One region of the Brachybacterium saurashtrense genome, then DNA from elsewhere that is predicted to be linked to it. Evidence: predicted binding sites of a transcription regulator. Region 1 holds the regulator's gene; each other region holds the start of a gene.

What was found. Region 1 encodes LexA, which represses DNA repair genes until DNA is damaged. Its sites were predicted from a motif close to TCGAACANNTGTTCGA; they were not measured.
Region 2: DWV08_RS06635 (HNH endonuclease signature motif containing protein) is a predicted target of LexA. The motif match lies at 3,965-3,980, and genes of this name have one in related genera.
Region 3: DWV08_RS14145 (HNH endonuclease signature motif containing protein) is a predicted target of LexA. The motif match lies at 2,826-2,841, and genes of this name have one in related genera.

What each region holds. Positions count from the first base shown of each region.
Region 1 covers NZ_CP031356.1:560,443-567,693, forward strand. The annotation lists gene hflX (GTPase HflX) at 1-1,433, shown strand, start outside; gene DWV08_RS02580 (ATP-dependent DNA helicase) at 1,512-3,533, shown strand; gene lexA (transcriptional repressor LexA) at 3,553-4,254, opposite strand; gene yneA (cell division suppressor protein YneA) at 4,424-4,819, shown strand; gene nrdR (transcriptional regulator NrdR) at 4,846-5,328, shown strand; gene DWV08_RS02600 (HelD family protein) at 5,577-7,251, opposite strand, start outside.
Region 2 covers NZ_CP031356.1:1,458,987-1,466,237, reverse strand. The annotation lists gene DWV08_RS06655 (NAD(P)-dependent alcohol dehydrogenase) at 1-264, shown strand, start outside; gene rpmB (50S ribosomal protein L28) at 435-632, opposite strand; gene DWV08_RS06645 (ATP-dependent DNA helicase RecG) at 906-3,122, shown strand; gene rsmD (16S rRNA (guanine(966)-N(2))-methyltransferase RsmD) at 3,124-3,705, shown strand; gene DWV08_RS06635 (HNH endonuclease signature motif containing protein) at 4,075-5,691, shown strand; gene DWV08_RS06630 (GNAT family N-acetyltransferase) at 5,725-6,294, shown strand; gene DWV08_RS06625 (DUF3224 domain-containing protein) at 6,327-6,707, shown strand; gene coaD (pantetheine-phosphate adenylyltransferase) at 6,750-7,241, shown strand.
Region 3 covers NZ_CP031356.1:3,138,003-3,145,253, forward strand. The annotation lists gene DWV08_RS14135 (Hsp70 family protein) at 1-469, shown strand, start outside; gene DWV08_RS14140 (MerR family transcriptional regulator) at 513-935, opposite strand; gene DWV08_RS14145 (HNH endonuclease signature motif containing protein) at 1,034-2,815, opposite strand; gene fdxA (ferredoxin) at 3,297-3,626, opposite strand; partial or broken gene soxR (redox-sensitive transcriptional activator SoxR) at 3,761-4,177, shown strand; gene DWV08_RS14160 (superoxide dismutase) at 4,413-5,042, shown strand; gene DWV08_RS14165 (ArsR/SmtB family transcription factor) at 5,176-5,577, shown strand; gene DWV08_RS14170 (SRPBCC family protein) at 5,574-6,458, shown strand; gene DWV08_RS14175 (ABC transporter ATP-binding protein) at 6,495-7,238, opposite strand; gene DWV08_RS14180 (ABC transporter permease) at 7,244-7,251, opposite strand, start outside.

The DNA.
Region 1 (7,251 bases):
ACCCCCTGACGCAGCGGATCCTCGACCGCGCCGATGCCTCCGTCTCCCGTGTCACCTACGACTCCGAGACCGACGGCGACCAGTACGACCTCGCGGACCGCCAGGCGCTGCGCCGTGTCGCAGGCCTGTCCACCGAGCTCGAGGACGTCACCGAGGTCGAGTACCGCAAGCTCCGCCTGGAGCGGGTGGTGCTGGCCGGCGTGTACACCTCCGGCAACGCCGACGAGGCGGAGACCAGCCTGCGCGAGCTGGCCGCGCTCGCCGAGACCGCCGGCTCGGAGGTGCTCGACGGCGTCCTGCAGCGCCGCGCCCATCCGGACCCGGCCACCTTCCTGGGCAAGGGCAAGGCCGCCGAGCTGGCGGACCTCGTCGCCGCGAACGGCGCGGACACGGTCATCGCCGATGGCGAGCTCGCCCCCGGACAGCGCCGCGCCCTCGAGGACGTGGTGAAGGTGAAGGTGATCGACCGCACCGCGCTGATCCTCGACATCTTCGCCCAGCACGCCAAGTCCCGCGAGGGCAAGGCGCAGGTGGAGCTCGCCCAGCTCGAGTACCTGATGCCGCGACTGCGCGGCTGGGGCGAGTCGATGTCCCGCCAGGCCGGCGGCCAGGTGGGCGGCGCCGGCGCCGGCATGGGCTCGCGCGGTCCGGGCGAGACGAAGATCGAGCTGGACCGTCGGCGCATCCGCGACCGGATGGCGAAGCTGCGCCGCGAGATCCGTGCGATGGCCCCGGGACGCGCCGCCCAGCGCGCGGAGCGCACCCGGCACCAGGTCCCGGCGGTCGCGATCGCCGGCTACACCAACGCCGGGAAGTCCTCGTTGCTGAACCGGCTCACCGGTGCCGGCGTGCTGGTGGAGAACGCCCTGTTCGCAACTCTCGACCCGACCGTGCGCCGCGCGCAGACGCCCGACGGGCGCGAGTTCACCTACGCGGACACCGTCGGCTTCGTGCGCCACCTGCCCACCCAGCTGGTGGAGGCGTTCCGCTCCACCCTCGAGGAGGTGGGCGACTCCCATCTGCTGCTGCACGTGGTGGACGCCTCCCATCCCGACCCCGAGGGGCAGATCACCGCGGTGCGCACGGTGCTCGGCGAGATCGAGGGCTTCGACGTGCCCGAGATCGTGGTGCTGAACAAGACGGACATCGCCGAGCCGGAGACCATCGCCCGGCTGCGCAGCCAGGTCGCCGACTGCGTGGTGGTCTCCGCCCGCACGGGCGCGGGGATCGAGGAGCTGCGGGAGCTGATCGCGCAGCGTCTGCCCCGGCCCGCCGTCGAGGTGGACCTGGTGGTGCCCTACACCCGCGGCGACCTCATCTCCCGGGTGCACAGCACCGGCGAGGTGATCTCCGAGGAGCATCTGATGGAGGGCACCCGGCTGCACGCGCACGTGGACGAGGCGCTCGCCGCCGAGCTCCACGGCGCGGCCTGAGCGGCCGGAGACACAGCGCACGGTCCGGTCCGGCCACGCCTGGGACGTCCGGCGCGGGGGCGCCGATACGCTGATCCGATGACCTCCGCACCTGAGCATCCCGTCGCGCCGGCGGTGGCCGACGTCCCCCTGTCGGGCCTCATGGATGCCGCCGTCGCGGCGGTCGGGGGATCGCCCCGGCCGGGCCAGCAGGCGATGGCCGAGGCGGTGGACACGGCGATGTCCGGGGGGCGGCACCTCCTGGTCCAGGCGGGCACCGGCACGGGCAAGTCCCTGGCCTATCTCGTCCCGGCGCTGCGCCATGCCCTGGTCACCGGCCGCCCCGTCGTCGTCTCCACCGCGACGATCGCGCTGCAGTCCCAGATCGTGCGCAAGGACCTCCCGCGCCTGGCGGAGGCCCTCGCCCCGCACCTGCCGCGCACCCCCACCTTCGCGCTGCTCAAGGGGCGGGCGAACTACCTGTGCAAGCACAAGATCGCCGGCGGCTATCCGGTCGACATCGAGCCCGGGGCGCTGTTCGCCCAGGCCTCCGCGGATCCCTCGAGCGACGGCGGGGAGAGGCTCGGCGCACAGGTCAAGCGCCTGCGGGAGTGGGCGGAGGAGACCGACACCGGCGATCGCGACTCGCTCGAGGACGCGGTCTCGGACCGGGCCTGGCGACAGGTCTCCGTCACCGGGTCCCAGTGCATCGGCTCCTCCTGCCCGATGGTGCAGGACTGCTTCGCCGAGCGCAGCCGCGAGGTGGCCCGGGAGGTCGACGTGGTGGTCACCAACCATGCGCTGCTCGCGATCGACGCCTTCGACAACCACGGCATCATCCCCGAGCACGACGTGGTCGTCTTCGACGAGGCCCACGATCTCACCGCGCGCGTCACCAGCGCCGTCACCGATGTGCTCAGCCCCGGCATGCTGCGCGCCACGGTGCGGGAGCTGCGCGGCCTGGGCGTCGCGGCGACGGCGCTGGAGGACGCGGGGGAGGAGCTGCGCGAAGCGCTCGAGCTCGCCCCCGACGGGAGGGTGCTCGGCGATCTCCCGGAGCGGCTCGCGGATGCCGTCGGCCACCTCCGGGTCGAGGCGCGCACCGCCCACTCCGACGCGAAGGACGCCGGCGACGAGTCCTCCGCCGGGGCGCGCAAGACGGTGCGCGCGAACCTCCAGGAGGTCATCGACGTCTGCGAGCGGCTGACGGACCCGGGGGAAGACGATGTCGTCTCCGTCTCCCGCGGCCAGGCCACGGGACGGGCGACGCTGCAGGTCGCCCCGCTGAGCGTGGCCGGGGCGATGCGCGGTGCGATCCTCGAGGACCGCACCGCCGTGCTCACCTCGGCCACCCTCGCCCTCGGCGGGCGCTTCGAGCCGGCCGCCGGCGAGGTGGGCCTCGCCCGGGCCGGGCGCATCGCCGAGGACGAGATCCCGCGCCGCGAGGACTCCGGTGCCTGGGCGGGGATCGACGTGGGCAGCCCCTTCGACTACCGCCGCCAGGGCATCCTCTACACCGCACGCCACCTGCCCCCGCCCGGCCGGGAGGGTCCCGCACCGGCGATGCTGGACCACCTCACCGAGCTCGTGGAGGCCTCCCGCGGCGGCGCGCTGTGCCTGTTCTCCTCCCGCCGCGGCGCGGAGCTCGCGGCCGAGCACGTCCGGGCACGGCTGGACATGACCATCGCGGTGCAGGGCGAGGACTCGATGGCGAACCTGGTGCGCACCTTCCGCGAGGAGGAGGACGCGAGCCTGTTCGGCACCCTCACCCTCTGGCAGGGCGTCGACGTCGCAGGGCGGTCCCTGCGCCTGGTCACCATCGACCGGATCCCGTTCCCGCGGCCGGACGACCCGCTGATGTCCGCCCGCCAGGAGCGGATCGCCGAGCACGGCGGCAACGGCTTCATGGGGGTCGCCGCCCAGCACGCCGCGCTGCTGCTGGCCCAGGGGGCGGGGCGCCTGATCCGCACCGAGTCCGATCGCGGGATGGTCGCGGTGCTGGACCCGCGCCTGGCCACGGCACGCTACGGCGGCTTCCTGCGCGAGGCGATGCCGCCGCTGTGGCCCACCGCGGATCCCGCGGTGGCGCTCGGCGCGCTGCGGAGGCTCGCCGAGAGCTGAGAGGGCGGAGCCCGCGCGCTCAGACCGCCCGCAGCACCGCCACCACCTTGCCGAGGATCTCGGCATGGTCGCCCAGGATGGGGGCGAAGGCCGGGTTGTGGGGCATCAGCCAGACGTGGTCGTCGCGCTGCACGAAGGTCTTCACCGTGGCCTCGCCGTCGATCATCGCGGCGACGATCTCGCCCTTCTCCGCGGTTCTCTGCGAGCGCACCACCACCCAGTCCCCGTCGCAGATCGCCGCATCGATCATCGAGTCGCCCACCACCTGGAGCAGGAACAGGTCCCCGTCGCCCACCAGGCGCTGGGGGAGCGTGAAGACGTCCTCCACCTGCTCCTGCGCGGTGATGGGCACACCGGCCGCGATCCTGCCCACCAGGGGCACCGCCACCGAGGAGGGGGCGAGGGGGAGATCCGTCGGCTCGGGCGGGGCCGGGGCGTCGTCGGCTCCCGGCATCACCACCTCCATCGCGCGGGGCCGCTTGGGATCCCGGCGCAGGAAGCCCTTGCGCTCCAGGGACTGCAGCTGATGGGCCACCGAGGAGGAGGAGGTCAGCCCCACCGCGTCGCCGATCTCGCGCATCGTGGGCGGGTAGCCGCGCTCGGCCACGGCGTCGTTGATCGTCTCCAGGATCAGCCGCTGCCGGCGCGTGAGGCCGGAGGTGCGCTCGTCGACAGGGGCGTCACCGAGGGCCCGGGTCGGCTTGGGGGTGCTCGGCGTCATCGTGCGGCCTCCTGGCGTCGTCTGTCGGACCCGTGCGGTTCCGTTGTCCTGTCACCCAGCGTAGGGCGGCGCACAGCGGATGCCAAACATGTGTTCGAGGTTTCTGTTGCGTGTCGCCGAGAGCGCGGGGTACAGTCGCACAGACATTCGATCGAACAGGAGTTCGGATATGAGTACCGGAACCGCCGTGGTCCTGCCCCTCACGTCGCAGCGCACCCTGCGTGCGGACCGCGCTCCTCGAGCGCGCGTTCGACTCGAACCCACCCGTCGTGGGCGCCGCCTGCTGCTGGCCGTCGCCTTCGCGCTGGGCCTGCTGGTCGCCCTCGTGGCGCTGCTCGTGGTGGACCTCCCCTCCGCCCTCGCCGGCACGGAGGCCGGGCAGCCGGTCACGGTCACCGTCGAGGCCGGGGACACCCTGTGGGGCTACGCCGAGGAGTACGCGCCGGAGGGCATGAGCCCTCAGGACTTCGTCAGCGAGGTGCGCAGCGCCAACCACCTGCCCACCGGCCGCATCACCGCGGGGCAGGAGATCGTGCTGCCGGCCGCGGAGCTCCCCGCGCGCTGAGCGGAGCGTGCCGGTACCCTGAGGGGATGCACTGCCCGTTCTGCCGCCACCCCGACTCGCGCGTCGTCGACTCCCGCACCTCCGACGACGGCGCGACGATCCGCCGGCGTCGGCAGTGCCCGCACTGCTCCCGGCGCTTCTCCACCTCGGAGACGGCGTCGCTGTCGGTCCTGAAGCGCTCGGGTGTGAGCGAGCCGTTCAGCCGTGCGAAGGTGATCTCCGGGGTGCGCAAGGCCTGCCAGGGCCGACCCGTGAGCGACGACCAGCTCGCCCTGCTCGCCCAGCGCGTGGAGGAGGCGATCCGCAGCAGCGGTGTGGCGGAGATCGACGCGCACCAGGTGGGTCTGTCGATCCTGCAGCCGCTGCAGGAGCTGGACCTCGTGGCCTACCTGCGCTTCGCCAGCGTCTACCAGGGCTTCGACTCCCTCGAGGACTTCGAGACCGCGATCGCACGGCTCCGTGCCGAGGCGCCCGAGGGCGGCGAGCCCGCGGCGAGCCCCGTCGTCTGAGGGGCGCCCGCAGGACCGTGTGCGCGGCGCAGGCACGGCGCGGCGCCCCCGCGGAGGGATCGTCCCGGCGTGGATCCGGGGAGGACCGCCGAGGAGCCTGTGCCCACTTCGTGGATCTGGTGCGGACGGGGCCGAACCTGTGCATAAGATATCCCTCGTGCGCTCACGCAGCGCACACCAGATCGGCGGTCGTGGAGGGGAAGCCACGGCCGCCGATCGCCGTCCGGGCCCGGCGGCCGGAGCCGCTCTCAGCCCGCGACGCCGCGGGGGAGCTCCCGGGCATGGACCACGCCGAGGTGCTGGGTGGGACGGGACATCGCGACGTACAGATCGCCGGCGCCGTGCGCGTCGATCAGCTCCGCCGGCTCGACGATCACCACGGCATCGAACTCGAGTCCCTTCGCGTCCTGCGCGGTCATCACGGCGATCTCGTCGTCCACCCCCGCGGAGCCCTGACCGATCGCGGGCAGCGTCTCGTCGGCGCGCAGGGCGGTGACCAGCTCCTCGAGCCGCTCCTCGGCGGCGATCACGGCCACCCGTCCCAGCCGTTCTGCATGCACGGAGGCGACGGCCGCGACGGTCCGTGCGGCGAGGTCCGTCGGCGCCGTGCGCTCGATCGACGGCTCCCGGTCGCCGTCGCGCACGGAGCTCACCTCGGTGACCGGCAGCTCGTGCGCCTGTGCCATCGCGACCGCCCGGTCCATGATGCGGCGGGGGGTGCGGTAGTTGACGGTGAGGTGTTCCACCTGCAGGCGGTCCTGGATGTAGGGGCTGAGCGCCGCGGTCCACGAGTCGGTGCCCGCGGCGGAGGAGGTCTGGGCGACGTCCCCCACCACGGTGAAGGACTTCGTGGGCGCCCGTCGCATCAGGGCGCGCCAGCTCATGGGGGAGTGCTCCTGCGCCTCGTCGACCACCACGTGGCCGTAGGTCCAGCTCCGCTCGGCCGAGGCGCGCTCGGCGAGGGTGCGGCCGTCGCGCACCTGGCTCACCTGATCGGCGAGGTCCTCGGCACGGATCATGCCCGAGGTGTCGATGTTCTCGATCACCTTGCGCGCGTACTCCACGTCGGCCCGGCGGCGATCGGCATCGTCCCGCGCCTTCGCCGCCGCCGGGGCGTCGTCCTCGCCGAGCAGCTCGGCGACCTCGTCCAGCAGCGGGATGTCCTCCACCGTCCACGGGGCGTCCTTGGGCCGCACCAGGAGGTCCACGTGCTCGGCGAGGGAGCGCGGCGCGGCGGCGCGCAGCCGGTCCGGGCGGGAGAGCAGGATCCTCAGGAACCCCTGCGGGGTGTACGGCAGCCAGGCCAGATTCAGCACACGCCGCACCTCGGGGTCGTGGCGCAGGTCGGCGAGCAGGTCCGGGCGGTCCTCGGGGATGATCGTGCTGCCCTGGGCGCGCAGTGCCTGTTCGTAGCGCTGCACCAGGCGGTCCAGTGCGGCGCGCACGAACACCGCGCGGGCGGCGTTGTGCGGCTTGTGGGAGGCGCGGGCCTCCCGGCGGGCGGCGCGCACGTCCTCGCGGGTGAGGGTCAGCGAGGTGCCGTCGATCCGCAGCGCGAGGTCCTTCTCCGGCACCCTCTGGCGCTGCTTGACGGCGCGGGCGATCAGCTCGGCCATGGCGACGTCGCCCTTGACCCGTGCCACCGCGTCCTCGTCGTGGGTGAAGGTGCGGATGCCCGGGAACAGCTCACCGGGGGTCAGCATCACCACGCCGGATTCGCCCAGGCTGGGCAGCACCCGTTCGATGTAGCGCAGGAAGCCGGTGGTGGGCGCCATGATCAGCACGCCGGTGTGCTCGAGCCGGCGGCGATGCGTGTAGAGCAGGTAGGCCGCACGGTGCAGGGCCACGGCGGTCTTGCCGGTGCCGGGGCCGCCCTGGACCACCAGCACCCCTCGGTTCTCGGAGCGGATGATCCTGTCCTGT
Region 2 (7,251 bases), 900 kb from region 1:
GTGGTGGGCCTGCCGCCCGCGCCGCAGTCGCTGGGCTTCGGCTCCCTGATCGGCGGCGGCAAGGTGCTGGCCGGATCGAACATCGGCGGGATCGCGGAGACCCAGGAGATGCTCGACTTCTGCGCCGCGCACGGGATCGCCGCCCAGGTCGAGACGATCTCCGTCGACGAGGCGGACGCCGCCTACGACCGCGTGGTCGCCGGGGACGTGCACTTCCGCGCCGTGATCGACACCGCCACCTTCGCAGGCGCCGCCGCGGAGTGACCACCGGGTGGGGCGGGCGGCGCGCCCGCCCCACAGCAGGTTTCGTCGATCAGTCGAGTCACAGAGGAAATCAACTGTTACTCTCCCTGTGCGGGAACGATGTCCGTACGCACGAGAGCCCTCACCCGATCGGGCGAGGGCTCTCGTGGAATGAGTCCTTGCGGTCTCGCTCAGGCACCGAGCGTGCTGACCTTGCCTGCCTTGAGGCAGGAGGTGCACACGTTCACGCGCTTGCTGGTGCCGTTGATCACAGTGCGGACCGACTGGATGTTCGGGTTCCAGCGACGCGAGGTGCGGCGGTGCGAGTGGGACACGGCCTTGCCGAAGCGCGGGCTCTTGGCGCAGATGTCACACGTGGAAGCAGCCACTGTCGTCTCCTGGTACGTCGATGTTCTGATCGCGGTGCCCGCTCCACCCCCGCGCCGGAACGGCGGGGTCGGTGACCTGGGTGAGCACGGAGGTGCGAGCCCCCGGCGGTCAGGGCAACCACGGAATCATAGCTCAGATGGCCGCGTGCCTGAAGGGGACGGCTGTCCACAGCGGCTGTGGAGTCCCTCACGATGTCCCGGGGCAGTGGCACGATGGGACCGCGCAGGTCGCACCGCCCGCGGCCGCACCGTCGAGCACGAGGAGAGGTCCGCATGGCCAGGAGGCAGGAGTCCGCCCCCGGCTCGATGCCGCTCTCGGAGCTGCTGATCACCAAGGAGTCCCGGGCGATGGCCTCCTTCGGGGTGCGGGACCTGGACACCATGATGCGCTTCGCCCCGCGGCGCTACGTGGTGCCGGCGCCGCTGCGCTCCCTGCGCGAGCTCCACCAGGGCGAGGACGTCAGCGCGATCGTCGAGGTGGAGTCGGTGCGCGATCGCGCGATGCGCAGCCGCCACGGCTTCATCCTCGAGGTCACCGTCACGGACGGCACCGAGTCGCTCCCGCTCACCTTCTTCCTCAGCGCGCAGGGGCAGGTGCAGTGGCACCGGGGCCGGCTCCCGGTGGGGGCGCAGATCCTGGTGCGCGGCACCGTGGGCTACGACGACTACCGCGGCGCCCTCCAGATCGCCCACCCGGACTACGAGCCGGTGGAGGACACCGAGCAGGGCCGCGCCTGGGCGCAGCGCCCCCGCCCGATCTACCCCCTGCGCAAGAACATCGCCCAGCAGACGATGGGCTCCGCGACGGCGAAGGGGCTGGAGTACACCGCCTCCCTCTCCCGCCCGGTGCCGGCCGCGGTGCTCTCCCGGCGCGGCATCCCCCCGATCGACGAGGCGGCGCGCCTGGTGCACCGCCCGCTCACCGTCGAGGACGTGCGGCGCGGCATGGCCCACCTCCGCTACGAGGAGGCGTTCGTGCTGCAGGCGATCTTCGCCCAGCGCCGCGCCCAGGACGAGCGCACCCCCGCCCCGCAGCTGCGCGCCGAGGGGCCCCTGCAGCAGCTCTTCGACCAGCGCCTGCCGTTCACCCTCACGGACGGCCAGCGAGGGGTCGGGGATCGCCTCGCCGAGCGGATCGGGAACGGCCACCCCACCAGCGCCCTCCTGCAGGGCGACGTCGGCTCCGGCAAGACGGTCATCGCCCTGCGCGCGATGCTGCGGGCCGTCGACTCCGGCCATCAGGCCGCGCTGCTCGCCCCCACCGAGGTGCTCGCCGAGCAGCACCACCGCACCCTCACCGGGCTGCTGGGCGAGCTCTCCCGCGCCGGGCAGCTCGACGCCCATCCCGAGGCCACGCGGGTGCGCCTGCTCACCGGCTCGCAGCGCACCTCCGCCCGTCGCGAGACCCTGCTGGACGTCACCTCGGGGCAGGCCGGGATCGTGGTGGGCACCCACGCCCTGCTCACCGAGGGGGTGGAGTTCGCCTCCCTGGGGCTGGTGGTCATCGACGAGCAGCACCGATTCGGCGTCGACCACCGCCGGCGCCTGCGCGCCAAGGGGCCGCAGGGCATGAATCCGCATGTGGTGGTGATGACCGCCACTCCCATTCCGCGCACCGCGGCGCTCGCGACCGTGGGCGATCTGGACGTCCTCACCCTTACCGAGAGTCCCGGCCGCCGCGCCGGGGTGGAGAGCCACGTGGTCCACGAGCAGCTGCCCGCCTGGGAGCAGCGCATGTGGCAGCGCGCCGGCGAGGAGATCCGGGCCGGGCGGCAGGTGTTCGTGGTCTGCGCCCGGATCGACGAGGACGAGGCCGACGCCGCCCCCGCCGCGCCCGCCCCGGACGAGGACGGCGCGAGTGCCGGCTCCGGTCTCGAGCCCGCCCGCGGCGTCACCCAGACCGCCCAGCGCCTCGCCGAGCGCCCCGAGCTGGCCGGTGCCCGCCTGGGCATCCTCCACGGCCGCCTCACCGGCGAGGAGAAGCAGCAGGTGATGGAGCAGATGGTGCGCGGGGAGATCGACCTGCTGGTCTCCACCACGGTGATCGAAGTGGGGGTGGACATCCCCAACGCCTCGGTGATGATCGTGCTGGACGCCGAGCGCTTCGGCGTCTCCCAGCTCCATCAGCTGCGCGGACGCGTGGGCCGCGGGGAGCATCCCGGCATCGCCTTCTTCGACACCACGGCCGTGGTGGACGAGGAGCACTCCCAGCATCTGCGCGCGATCGCCGAGGCGCCCGACGGGTTCGCCCTCGCCGAGCTCGACCTGCGCCGCCGCGGCGCGGGTGATCTGGTGGGGCAGGAGCAGTCCGGGCTGCAGCGCACGTTGAAGCACCTCGACGTGGTGCGCGACGCGCGCGCGATCGAGCAGGCCCGGGAGGACGCCTTCGCCCTGGTCGCCGACGATCCGGATCTGACCGCCCACCCCGATCTCGCCGGCGCCGTCGCGAACCGGCTGAGGGACGCCGACCCCGACGTGGAGAGGAGCTGACATGCCGCGCATCATCGCCGGCCGCCTGGGAGGGCGCACGATCCCGGGCCCTCCCGGCAACGGCACCCGCCCCACCTCGGACCGCGTCCGCGAGGCGCTGTTCAGCAGGCTCGACGGCTGGGACGCGCTCGCGGGCACCCGCGTGCTCGATCTCTACGCCGGCACCGGGGCGCTCGCCTTCGAGGCCCTCTCGCGCGGCGCCGCCCACGCCGTTCTGGTCGAGCTCCACGGGCCGACGGCCCGCCAGCTGCGTCGCACGGCCGTCGAGCTCGGTCTCGACGCGCAGGTGGACGTGCGCGCCGGCAAGGCGGCCGCCGCCACGACGGGTCTGGACGGCCACGGCGCGACCCTGGTGTTCCTCGATCCGCCCTACGACGTCCCGACCGAGGAGCTGGAGCGCCTGCTCCTCGCGCTCCGGCCCGCGCTCACCGATGACGCCCTGGTGGTCCTCGAGCGCTCCTCGCGCAGCCGGCCCGTCACGTGGCCCGCGGGCTGGGCCGACGACGGCACCAAGACGTACGGCGAGACCGTGTTGCAGTTCGGCGGGCCGGTCGTCGAGGAGGACGGCGCCGCGGAGGAGTGAGCAGGGCTCGACCGCCTTGTGGCGCGCCGTCCACAGCATTCCCTGACCTCTTGCGAAATGCCACAGACTTTGCATCGCGCGGTGTCCAAGGGAAATCGTCGGAGTGCGGCGTGCCTGCCCGTCCGTGAGCTCCGATCGCAGATGTGCTTTTCGACCTTTCCTCCACACCTGCGGGTTACCCACATTCTGGGGCGGATATCCGAAAAGGGTCGCATTTATCGAGCCTCTGTTCTAAAATAGACGGCAGGACGATGTGGTGTCGAACGTGTGTGCGAGTCTTCGCGATCGCTCACTCCACCGACACCACCGCCGCCCACAACATCACCACAGGACGACATCGCCACAGGACGACACCCCGAAGGAGGCACCATGGGCGACCGCACCGAGACCGGCGCGACCACGTCGCCCGTGTGTCCCGCGCCGCCCGGCGCGGCGGAGGGGCCGCCCCGCAAGGACGTCCGCGCCCGCCGGGCCCTCACCGCCGCCGCTCTCGTCGAGCGCGCCGAGGTCGCTCCGCGCACACCCGAGGCGGAGACCGTGCTGCGCATCCACCGGCGTCGCCGCGAGCAGCATGCCGCCTTCTACGTCGCCGAGGTGCGCGACCTCGCCTCGCTGTGGAGCGAGGAGGACGACGGCGACGAGAAGGCCCTCCACGCCCTCGCGGCCGCGGCGGGGCTGCGCACGAAGCTCGGCCGCGGCGAGGACCGCCTGCGCGACGCCCACATCGCCCTCACCGACCTGCCCGGATGCTTCGCGCGGGTGGCCGCCGGGGAACTTCCGGTGGACTGGTTCGAATGGCTCCTCCGCAGCGTCCTGCGTCTCACCGCCCACCAGCGACGACAGGTCGACGAACGTGTCGCCGCCTGGGAGCTCGACGCGATCGACGTGGAGCGCTTCTATCGCGAGCTGCGCCTGCTGATCGACTGGTTCGGGCGCGCGGCCGTCCGGGAGACCCCCGAGGAGCGCCGCGCGGTGCATGTCCGTCCCTCGCCGGACGGCGACGGCACGGCCTGCCTGTCCGTGGTGGGCCCGGCGCCGGAGATCCTCGCTCTCGGGCGGCGGCTCGATGCCGCCGCGCGCGCCGTCCAGGATGCCCAGCGTGGCGCTCTCGAGACCGGTGCGCCGCTCCCCTTCGACCTCGACGGCGAAGCCCTCCGGCAGCAGCGCCACCTGCCGCTGGCCGCGCTCCGCTACGCGATCATGACCCGCTCCGCGCTCGAGACCGGCGCCGTCGAGGTGCCGGAGCCGGCCTTCCGCCTCTCCGTCGTCGTCCCGGTGCTGTCCCTGCTGGGGCGCTCGCACGCCCCGGCCACCCTCGACGGCACCGTCCCGATCCCCGCCCGGATGGCGCGGCAGCTGGTCGCCTCGGCCCCGACTTTCGAGCGGGTGCTGGTCGACGCCGCCACCGGGGACTACCTGCCCGCCGCGTCCCGCACCTACCGCGTCAGCCACGCGATGGCCGAGAACCTGCGCCTGATCGATCCGGTCTGCGCGGTGCCCGGCTGCGCGCGCAACGTCATGACCATCGGCGAGAACGACCACATCGAGGAGTTCGACCTCGAGCATCCCGCCCGGGGAGGGCCCACCACCATCGCGAACCTCCACCGGCTCTGCCGCAGCCACCACCGGATGAAGACGGCCGGCCTGCTCGATCCGGAACGTGACGAGACCACCGGGGTCACCCGGTGGAGGATCGGCAACGCCGCGGTGAGCGAGGTGCGGCGCGACGGCGATCTCGTCACCCGCGAGCTCGCCGAGCGCCTGGAGGAGGCGTGGGACGCGTATCTCACCGACCTCGTGTTCGAGGACCTCGTGCGACGCGGCGAGTTCGACGAGACGCCGCAGGAGCGGGCCGAGCACGCGGAGGAGCAGCGCTGGGGCGAGCACCTCATCGACTACTGGTCCCGGCCCGACACCGGCGGCCCGGACGATCCCGGACCGCCCGGCCTGGAGCTCGTCGGCGGCGGCGCCCCACCTCCGTTCTGACCGCCCGTGCGGCCACCGCGCTAGCCTGGCGCGGTGACCCGCACCCTCGCCGACCTCGACTGGCCACTCCACACCGCACACCTCACCCTCCGACCGGGACGCAGCGAGGACGCCGAGGCCGTCTGGCCCTGGTACCGCCTGCCCGCGGTGCAGGAGTACACGACCACCCTCAGCCTCACCCTGGCCGACCACCAGGCGTGGTGGGACCGCACCCTCGACAGTTGCGTCGTGGGAGAGCAGGAGGGCCGGATCGTCGCCGCCGGGAAGGTCGAACGACAGGACGCCTGGTCCCAGGACGACGTGCGCGCACAGGCCGCCGGGCAACAGGCCGAGATCGGCTGGGTGCTCGACCCCGCCGTGCACGGCCGCGGGCTCGGCACCGCCTTCGCCGCCGCGCTGCGCGACATCGCGCTCGAGGGCCTTGGGGTGCGCCGCATCGAGGCGGGCTGCTTCGCCGAGAACCGCGCCTCCCGCCGCGTCATGGAGAAGATCGGGATGCGGCTCGAGGGCGTGTTCCGCGAGGATTCCCTACACCGCAGCGGCCGCTGGCTCGACGGGGCGAGCTACGCACTGCTCGCGAACGAGCGGCGTCCCCGCCGTTGAACCTCCCCGCCGCCCGGGCGGAGACTGGGCCCATGGCCGCGCTCACCGGAACCTTCACCGTGCAGATGACCCCCGCCGCACCGCTCCCCGGTGCCGCATCCCGCTTCGACCTCGTCAAGACCTGGAGCGGCGATCTCGACGGCACCTCCCGCGGCACGATGCTCACCGCCGGTGACTCGGCCGGCGGCAGCGCCGGCTACGTCGCCACCGAGATCTTCGAGGGCCGGGTGGGCGGCCGCAACGGCACCCTCACCCTCCAGCAGCTCGGCACCATGACCGCAGGTGACCCCGCCCTGCAGTACGTGATCGCCCCCGGCTCCGGCACCGGCGAGCTCAGCGGCCTCACCGGCACGCTCGAGATCGGCGAGATTGACGAGGACGGCGTGCACCGGGTGACGCTCGCGCTCGACTGAGCCCGCGGCGGACGAGGGCGGGAGAGCCACTACAGTGGCGCCATGAGCACCGTCGTCCTGCCCGGCTCGTTCGATCCCTTCACCCTGGGGCATCTCGATCTCACCCGCCGGGCGGTCGCCCTCGGCCACCAGGTGATCATCGCCGTCTCCCACAACCCCTCCAAGAAGGGCCTGCTGGGACTCGAGGCGCGCACCGGTGCGATCACGCAGACCCTCGACCGCGAGCAGCTGCGCGACAGCGTCGAGGTGCGCACCCTGCCGAAGGGCCTGCTGGTGGACTTCTGCCGCGAGGTCGGCGCCGGCGCCGTCGTGCGCGGTCTGCGCTCCCAGCTGGACCTCGCCTACGAGGAGCCGATGGCGAGGATGAACCAGCACCTCGCGAGCATCGACACCGTCTTCCTGCTCACGGACTCCTCCCTCGCCCACATCTCCTCCTCGCTGGTGCGCGAGGTGCACGCCCTCGGGGGTGACGTCTCCGACATGCTCCCCGGCCCCTCCCTGGACGCGCTGCGGGCCGCGCCCGCCGTATCCTGAACTGTCCCCA
Region 3 (7,251 bases), 1.1 Mb from region 1:
GATCGGTCTCGCGATCGCCGCGGACCCCGACGCCGATGTCACTCTCGCGGACCGGCTCTCCCGCGGCATCAGCGTGTTCCGCGAGGCGCAGGCGGGCGAGGGGATCACGATCGACCAGGTGCTCACCCCGGACGAGCCCCTGCCTGCCACGGGTGTCACCACCGTGACCCGCACCTACACCGCGGCGCACACAGTGGGTTGGTTCCGCTTCGTGGAGCACGCGCACCGGGATCCGGACGGCGAGCTGCGCGGCGACGTGGTGCCGTGCGCGGACGTGCTCTTCCCCTTCGACCCGGCGCTGCGGGAGCTGGACCCGGCCGCGCTCGCCCGGGCGGAGGTGACGCGCCGCGAGGGCGGACCGCGGATCGAGGAACGCTACAGCCTGCACCCCTCGGGGGCCGTGACCGTGCAGATCACGGACCTGGACAGCGGGTTCAGCCGCGAGTACGGACTCGCCCGGCGGGGCTGAGCGGGGGCGACGTCCGGTCCAGAGGCCGGGCCGGCGGGCGGGCTCAGCGCGCGGCGGCGTGCTCCTCGAGCACCTCGTCGAGGATCTCGGCCGTGTCCTGCAGCCGGGCGATGCGTGCGGCGAGCTCTCGGCGATGGGCGCGCAGTGCGTCGAGCCCGGTCTCCTGGGCCGGATCCCGGCCCAGCAGCAGCGGCAGCAGCGGGGAGATCTCGGCGCTGGAGAGCCCCACGGCCAACAGGCGCTGCACCAGCAGCACCCGGTCCATGGCCTCGGCGTCGTAACGGCGGTGGCCGGCGGCAGTACGGGCCGCGGCGAGCAGGCCCTGCTGCTCGTAGTAGCGCAGCGACCGGGCGCTCGCGCCGGTGCGGGCGGAGAGCTCGCCGATGCCGAGGCGCGGTGCGACCGCGGGGGTGGCGCTCGCGGGCATCACGTCCACAGGGGTCACACGGGTGTCACAGACGGTCATGCGGCCACCGTACGATCCAGCGCGTCGCGAAGCGTGCAGGTCAGGGGTGTGTCGGTGAGGGTGACATCGGTGTGAGGTCTCATGTGGCGACCGCGGCCTCATCGTCTCGGTCCCGGGGGCCCGTTCGAGGAGCTGGGGAGGAAGTGGAGATCGACGCCGCGGCCGCGCGGGCCGAGAAGCGGGGCGCGGGTGGGGAGATCGGTGAGGCGCAGCCGCAGAGCGTCGAAGGCGTGGTGGATCGTCGGGGCCTCTGCCGGGACGGCGGCCGGGGCGCCCGGTGGGTCCAGGGCAGGCGCCGAGGGGCCGGGGCGCGCACTGCTGGCGGTGCCGGGGTGCGTGACCGAGGGGGTGTCGGAGTCGCCGTCGCGGCGGGGGCCGGGGTCCGGGTGAGGGCTGGTGCCGGGACCGGTGTCTGACCGCGATGCGTGGTCCCGCGCCCCGCGGCGGTAGGTCCCGAGAGGGTCGAGGTTCACGCCGCGCCGGTGGGCCCTCTGGCCGAACCGGGTGGTCCAGTCGACGGTGCGTCGCACCCCCTGCTCGTCTCGCACCACGCGCACGCTCTCCCCGGAGCTCTCCTTCTGGTTGTCCCCTCCGCAGAGTCCGTTCCCGTTCTCGAGGCTGGTGGGACCGCCCCGTGACCAGGGCACGATGTGGTCCATCTGGCGGATCGGGGCATCGCAGTACGGGGCCCGGCAGGTCTGATGGGCGAGGGTGAGGAAGCGCCTCAAGGAGTCCGGGAACGACCGGGAGCGGGCCTCCACCGCCACGAGCTGGCCGTCCTCGGGGTCGGTGTAGAGGCGCCGGAGGGTCAACGATGTGTCGGTGTCCTGCTCCCCGCGCTGCGCCGCGCGCAGCATCTCCTCGCGCACGTGGTCGTAGGGCACCGGTCCGAAGCCCTCGATCGTCGCGGCGTCAGCATGGGCGGGGGCGAGCAGCGACCGGTCGGTGATCACGATTCCCACGTCCAGCGTGGTCGGATCGATGCCGTCGCCCCGACCCACCAGCGCGTCGGCGAAGAGATCGGCCATGATCTGCTGGTGACCGCGCCGGTCGCCGCTCGCCCGTGCGGCCTCGGCCGCGACGGAGAGTCCTTTCCGGATCCGGGCCGCGTCGATCCCGGGGATCGTCGCCCGCACGGTCGCCATGCCGTGATCGGTGCGGGTGATCGTCACGTGCCGGTCGTGCAGCGCTCGACGGTGGCGCTCCGCAGCCCCTTCGGGATCCAGCGCGTGCAGGATCCTCGCGACGTGATCGGCGATCTCCCCGGTGCCGCAGTCCGTCAGTGCATCCAGCTGGGCGCTGAGCACCTCGTCCACCTGCTCCCGGATCTCCGGGGTGACCGGCGCCATCGCCGTCCCCACCCGGTGCACGGAGCGGGGGTGCAGCGATCCCTCCGCCAGTGCGGTGAGCATCCCGGGCATGTTCTGCACCAGCCGGCGGCAGGTCGCGAGGCTCCGGCCGGCCACCGCGCGCGACTCCTTCAGCGCCCGCGACGCCTCGGAGCGGGCCACCTGCGCCGCCTGCCGGGGACTCTCCTCGCGCTGCAGGCAGTCTGCCTTCACCGCCGCTTCCAGGTGCACGAGGGCCCGGGCGCGCACCGCGTCGAGCGCCGCCTCGAGGCCCGTGATCCCCGCGAGGAGTGCCGTGGTGCCCTCCACGGAGAGGTGCTCCAGCGAGGCGGAGCCCTGCACGCCGAGCTCGACGAGGACGGACCGCACCGCGGCGAGATCCACGTCGCCGACGGCGAGCTCCGCCCCCTCTGCACGGACCGGCACGCCCGCGGGGAAGCCCGTCGGGGCGTCCTCGTGCGCGGGGTGCTCGGCGGGGCGGCCGCCGTCGGCCTCCTCGCTGTCCTCGCTGCGCTGTGGATCCTGTGCCATGCCGCCACTATCGCAGTTCTGTTCGAACCGGGAACTGCTCGTGTGGATGATCCACCGTGTTGTGCACAGAATGTGGATGAACGATGCGTGGGGAGGAGCAGTCGCGGGTCAGGCAGACTCCCGAGGAGACTCGCGGAACACCACCTCAGGTGTGGGAGAAGGGGTGCTCAGATTCCTGAGCGCGGCCCGTCGCGCCCCGGCGAGAAATGATGGCCATGCCCTTCCCGAGTGTCTCGCGGACGGCGCAGGTGACGGACTCAATCGAAACAGAAGCGTCCGCGAGGGGAAGTAGCTGCGAGTCTGTTCGATTCAGGACATGGCGCAGCCCGGCGCGGTGCACCGCCACGCTGCGCCGCACGCCGCACGCCGCACGCCGCTGGCCGCAGGGCGCCCCGCGCGTCGCAGGGCTCTGCGCGGTGCAGTGCTCAGCATGCCGCGCTGCACCGCCCCGGATCACGCGTCGGCGTGGGGGATGGCGCCCTCACTCCAGCGGGTTGGGCTGGATCGGCAGCGCCTCGATGATCGCGTGGTCCTTGTCGATCACGCCCATTTTGGCCGCGCCGCCGGGCGCGCCGATCTCGTCGAAGAACTCGACGTTGGCCTTGTAGTACTCGGCCCACTGGTCCGGGGTGTCGTCCTCGTAGAAGATCGCCTCGACGGGGCACACGGGCTCGCAGGCGCCGCAGTCCACGCACTCGTCGGGCTGGATGTAGAGCATCCGGTTGCCCTCGTAGATGCAGTCCACGGGGCACTCGTCGACGCAGGCGCGATCCTTCACGTCCACGCAGGGCAGGGCGATCACATAGGTCATCGGGCGCGGTCCTCCCGGGCAGTCACGGTCACGAGTCCTTCTCGTGATCCTCGAGGGAACGTAGTATCTCAAGTGCACTTGAGGTCAAGGACGGGAGGGGCGGGGTGAACGCGGCGCATGATCCTGAAGATCTGATGACCATCGGCGAGATGGGCGCGCGCACGGGGGTGGCCGCGAGCGCGCTGCGCTACTACGAGGAGCTGGGGCTGATCGCCTCGGTGCGCACCGTGGGGAACCAGCGCCGGTACGCCCGGCACATGCTGCGGCGGGTCTCGCTGGTCTCGGTCGCCAAGCGGCTCGGGATCCCGCTGTCAGACGTGCGCACGGCGTTCGGGGACGTGCCCATGGACCGTACTCCCTCTCATGCCGAGTGGCAGCGGGCCTCGCGGCGCTGGCGCCGCACCCTCGAGGAGCGCCGTCGGGCGATCGAGCGTCTCGAGCACGAGCTCACGGGCTGCATCGGCTGCGGCTGCCTGTCCCTCAAGGCCTGCGCGCTGCTCAACCCGGACGATGCGCTGGCCGCCACCGGCTCCGGTCCGCGGCGCCTGGAGGACGTGCACGAGGACGACCTCGACGAGGAGTCCGACGGCGCGGTGCCGGCGGCGCCTGGGGAGCCGGACGCGGCGGCGCCAGGGGAGCCCGGCGCGGCGGCGCCTAGGGCGCCCGACGGCGCAACGCCCGATGGCGATGTGTGACGGACCGGCTTGCCCTCAAGTGCCCTTGAAGTTCTAGGGTCGAGCTATCTCCCGTCGGGCACACCGGCGGGCTCCCACGAAAGGACGGACCATGGCGGAGTACACGCTTCCCGATCTCGACTACGACTACGGTGCGCTGGCGCCCTCGATCTCGGGCAAGATCATGGAGCTGCATCACTCCAAGCATCACGCCACCTACGTCAAGGGCGCGAACACGGCGCTGGAGAAGCTGGCGGCGGCGCGCGAGGCCGGGGACTTCGGCACGATCAACCAGTTCTCGAAGGATCTGGCGTTCAACCTGGGTGGTCACACGAACCACTCGATCTTCTGGAAGAACCTCTCGCCGGAGGGTGGGGACAAGCCCACCGGTGAGCTGGCCGCGGCGATCGATGAGTTCTTCGGCTCGTTCGACTCCTTCCGTGCGCACTTCACGGCGGCGGCGCTGGGGATCCAGGGCTCGGGCTGGGCGGTGCTGGCCTATGAGCCGATCGGGGGGAACCTGGTGATCGAGCAGTTCTACGATCAGCAGAACGGTGTGCCGGTGGCGACGATCCCGCTGTTCCAGCTGGACATGTGGGAGCACGCCTTCTACCTCGACTACCAGAACGTGAAGGCGGATTACGTCACGGCGATCTGGGACATCGTGAACTGGGCCGACGTGCAGGCACGCTTCGAGGCTGCGCGCTCGAGCGCGTCCGGTCTGGTGGTTCCGCAGGCCTGATCCCGCGGGCCTGAGCCTGTTCTCGACGGCCGGTCCCTCCGTGGTGAGGGGCCGGCCGTTCGTCTGCGCGCGGCCGGCGCGCCTGCCCACAGTTTCCTTGACCGGCATATGTCGCGAGCGGTATACATGCGGCATGTCCTCCGTCGAGCACGACGCCGGCCCCGCCCCCGACGTCCAGGCCACCGCCACGCACACCGTGCTCTCCCTGCCGCTGCGCCGGGAGATCCTCGACGTGCTGCGGGAGGGGCCGGCGCCCGTCGGCGCCCTCGTGGAGCGCACCGGCGCGCCGCAGGCCGCGGTGTCCAAGCAGCTGCGGGTGCTGCGGGAGAACGGCTTCGTCGAGGTGCGCGCCGAGGGGAGGCAGCGCTGGTACGCGCTGTGCCCCGAGCCCTTCGCGCAGCTCGCCGACTGGCTGGCGCCCTACCGGTGGCTGTGGGAGGACCGGCTCGACCGACTGGGCGAGCAACTGGACCGCATGAACAAGCTGGACCGCATCGAGGAGCAGGACCGCATGCAGGACGAGGAGACGCCATGACCAGCACCGACCCTCAGCTTCACGACGTGGACGGCGGCACCGACATCGTGGTGCGCCGCCGCTACCCCCACCCGATCGAGCGCGTCTGGCGGGCTGTCACCGAGACGGAGCATCTCGCCGCCTGGTTCCCCGGCGCCCCCGAGTTCGACCTGCGCGTGGGCGGGACCGTGCGCTTCGCCGAGTTCGCGGGCGACCCGGCCGAGTTCGGGGAGGTGCTCGCGCTGGAGCCGCCCCGCCTGCTGCGCTTCACCTGGGACACCGATGTGGTGACCCTCGAGTTCGCACCCGCCGGCGAGGGCACCGAGCTCGTACTCACCAACCGCCTCGCCGACCGCCCTGCCGCGGCCAGCGTCGCGACCGGCTGGGAGGCCTGCCTGGGCCTGCTCACCGCCGTCGTCGCGGGGGAGCCGCCGGAGGATCCCGGGCCCCGGTTCGCCCGCCACGAGGAGCTCGCCGCGCGTTTCGGCCTTTCCCGGCCGGTGCTCGAGGAGACGACCGACGGGTGGTCGGCGCGGTTCGAGCGGCAGCTGGTGTGCTCCCCGGAGGCCGCCTGGGAGCTGTTCCTCGGCGGTGCCGCGGAGCCCGAGGTCACCCACGAGGTGCCCGCCGCGGGCCAGGAGCTGCGTGCCCCGCGGGCGCCCGAGGTGGTGCTGGGCATCGTCACAGAGGTCGAGGCCGGGCGTCTGCTGGCCGTCGACACCGGTGCCGGGGAGCCCGGTGACCACGTGCGCTTCGAGCTCGTCGAGGGCACCGGCCACGGCGCACGGATGGTGCTCACCGTGCGCGGCACCGACCCGGCGGAGAGGGATGCGGCCCTCGCGCAGTGGGGCGGTGGCGCCGTGGAGGCGATCGCCGCGGCCGCGCTCGCGCACGTCTCCTGACGGCCCCGCCCGGGGCGCATCCGACGGGCCCGGGCCTCACGCCGCCGAGGGCTCCACGCGGCCGTCGCGCAGGGAGATCACGCGGTCCGCGTCCTCGGCGAACTCGCGGTCGTGGGTGACCATCACGGTGGCGACCCGCAGCTCCCGGGTGATCCCGCTCAGCAGATCCACCACCTCGCGGGAGCGCTCGTGGTCCAGGGCGCTGGTGGGCTCGTCCACCAGCAGCACGGACGGCTCGGTGACCAGGGCGCGGGCGATGTTGACGCGCTGTCGCTGGCCGCCGGAGAGCTCGTGCGGGCGGCGGTCGGCGTACTGCGCCATCCCCACCCGCTCCAGCAGCTCCTCGGCACGGCGCCGCTCGGCGCGCAGACGTCGGCCGCGTAGCCCTGCGAGGTGTCCGCGCACCAGCAGCTGATCCCGCACGGTGAGGGCGGGCAGCAGGTTCGGCTGCTGGAAGACCACGCTGATCCGGTCGCGGCGCATCGCGGTGCGGCGCGCCTCGTCCAGGCCCGTCAGCTCGGTGCCGTCGATCCTCACGGTGCCGGAGCTCGGCACCACCAGCCCGGCCGCGACGCTCAGCAGCGTCGACTTGCCGGAGCCGGAGGGTCCCAGGATCACGGCGAACTCGCCGCGGGCCACCTCCAGGCTCGCCTGGTGGAGCACGGTGTTCAGGCGTTCGCTGCCGTTGGGGTGCCGTCCGTCGGGGTAGGTGACGGTGACGTCCCGTGCGGAGAGCGCGGGGGCGGTCGTCGTGGTGTCGGGTGCGGTGGCGGTGGTCATGGTGATCAGTTCC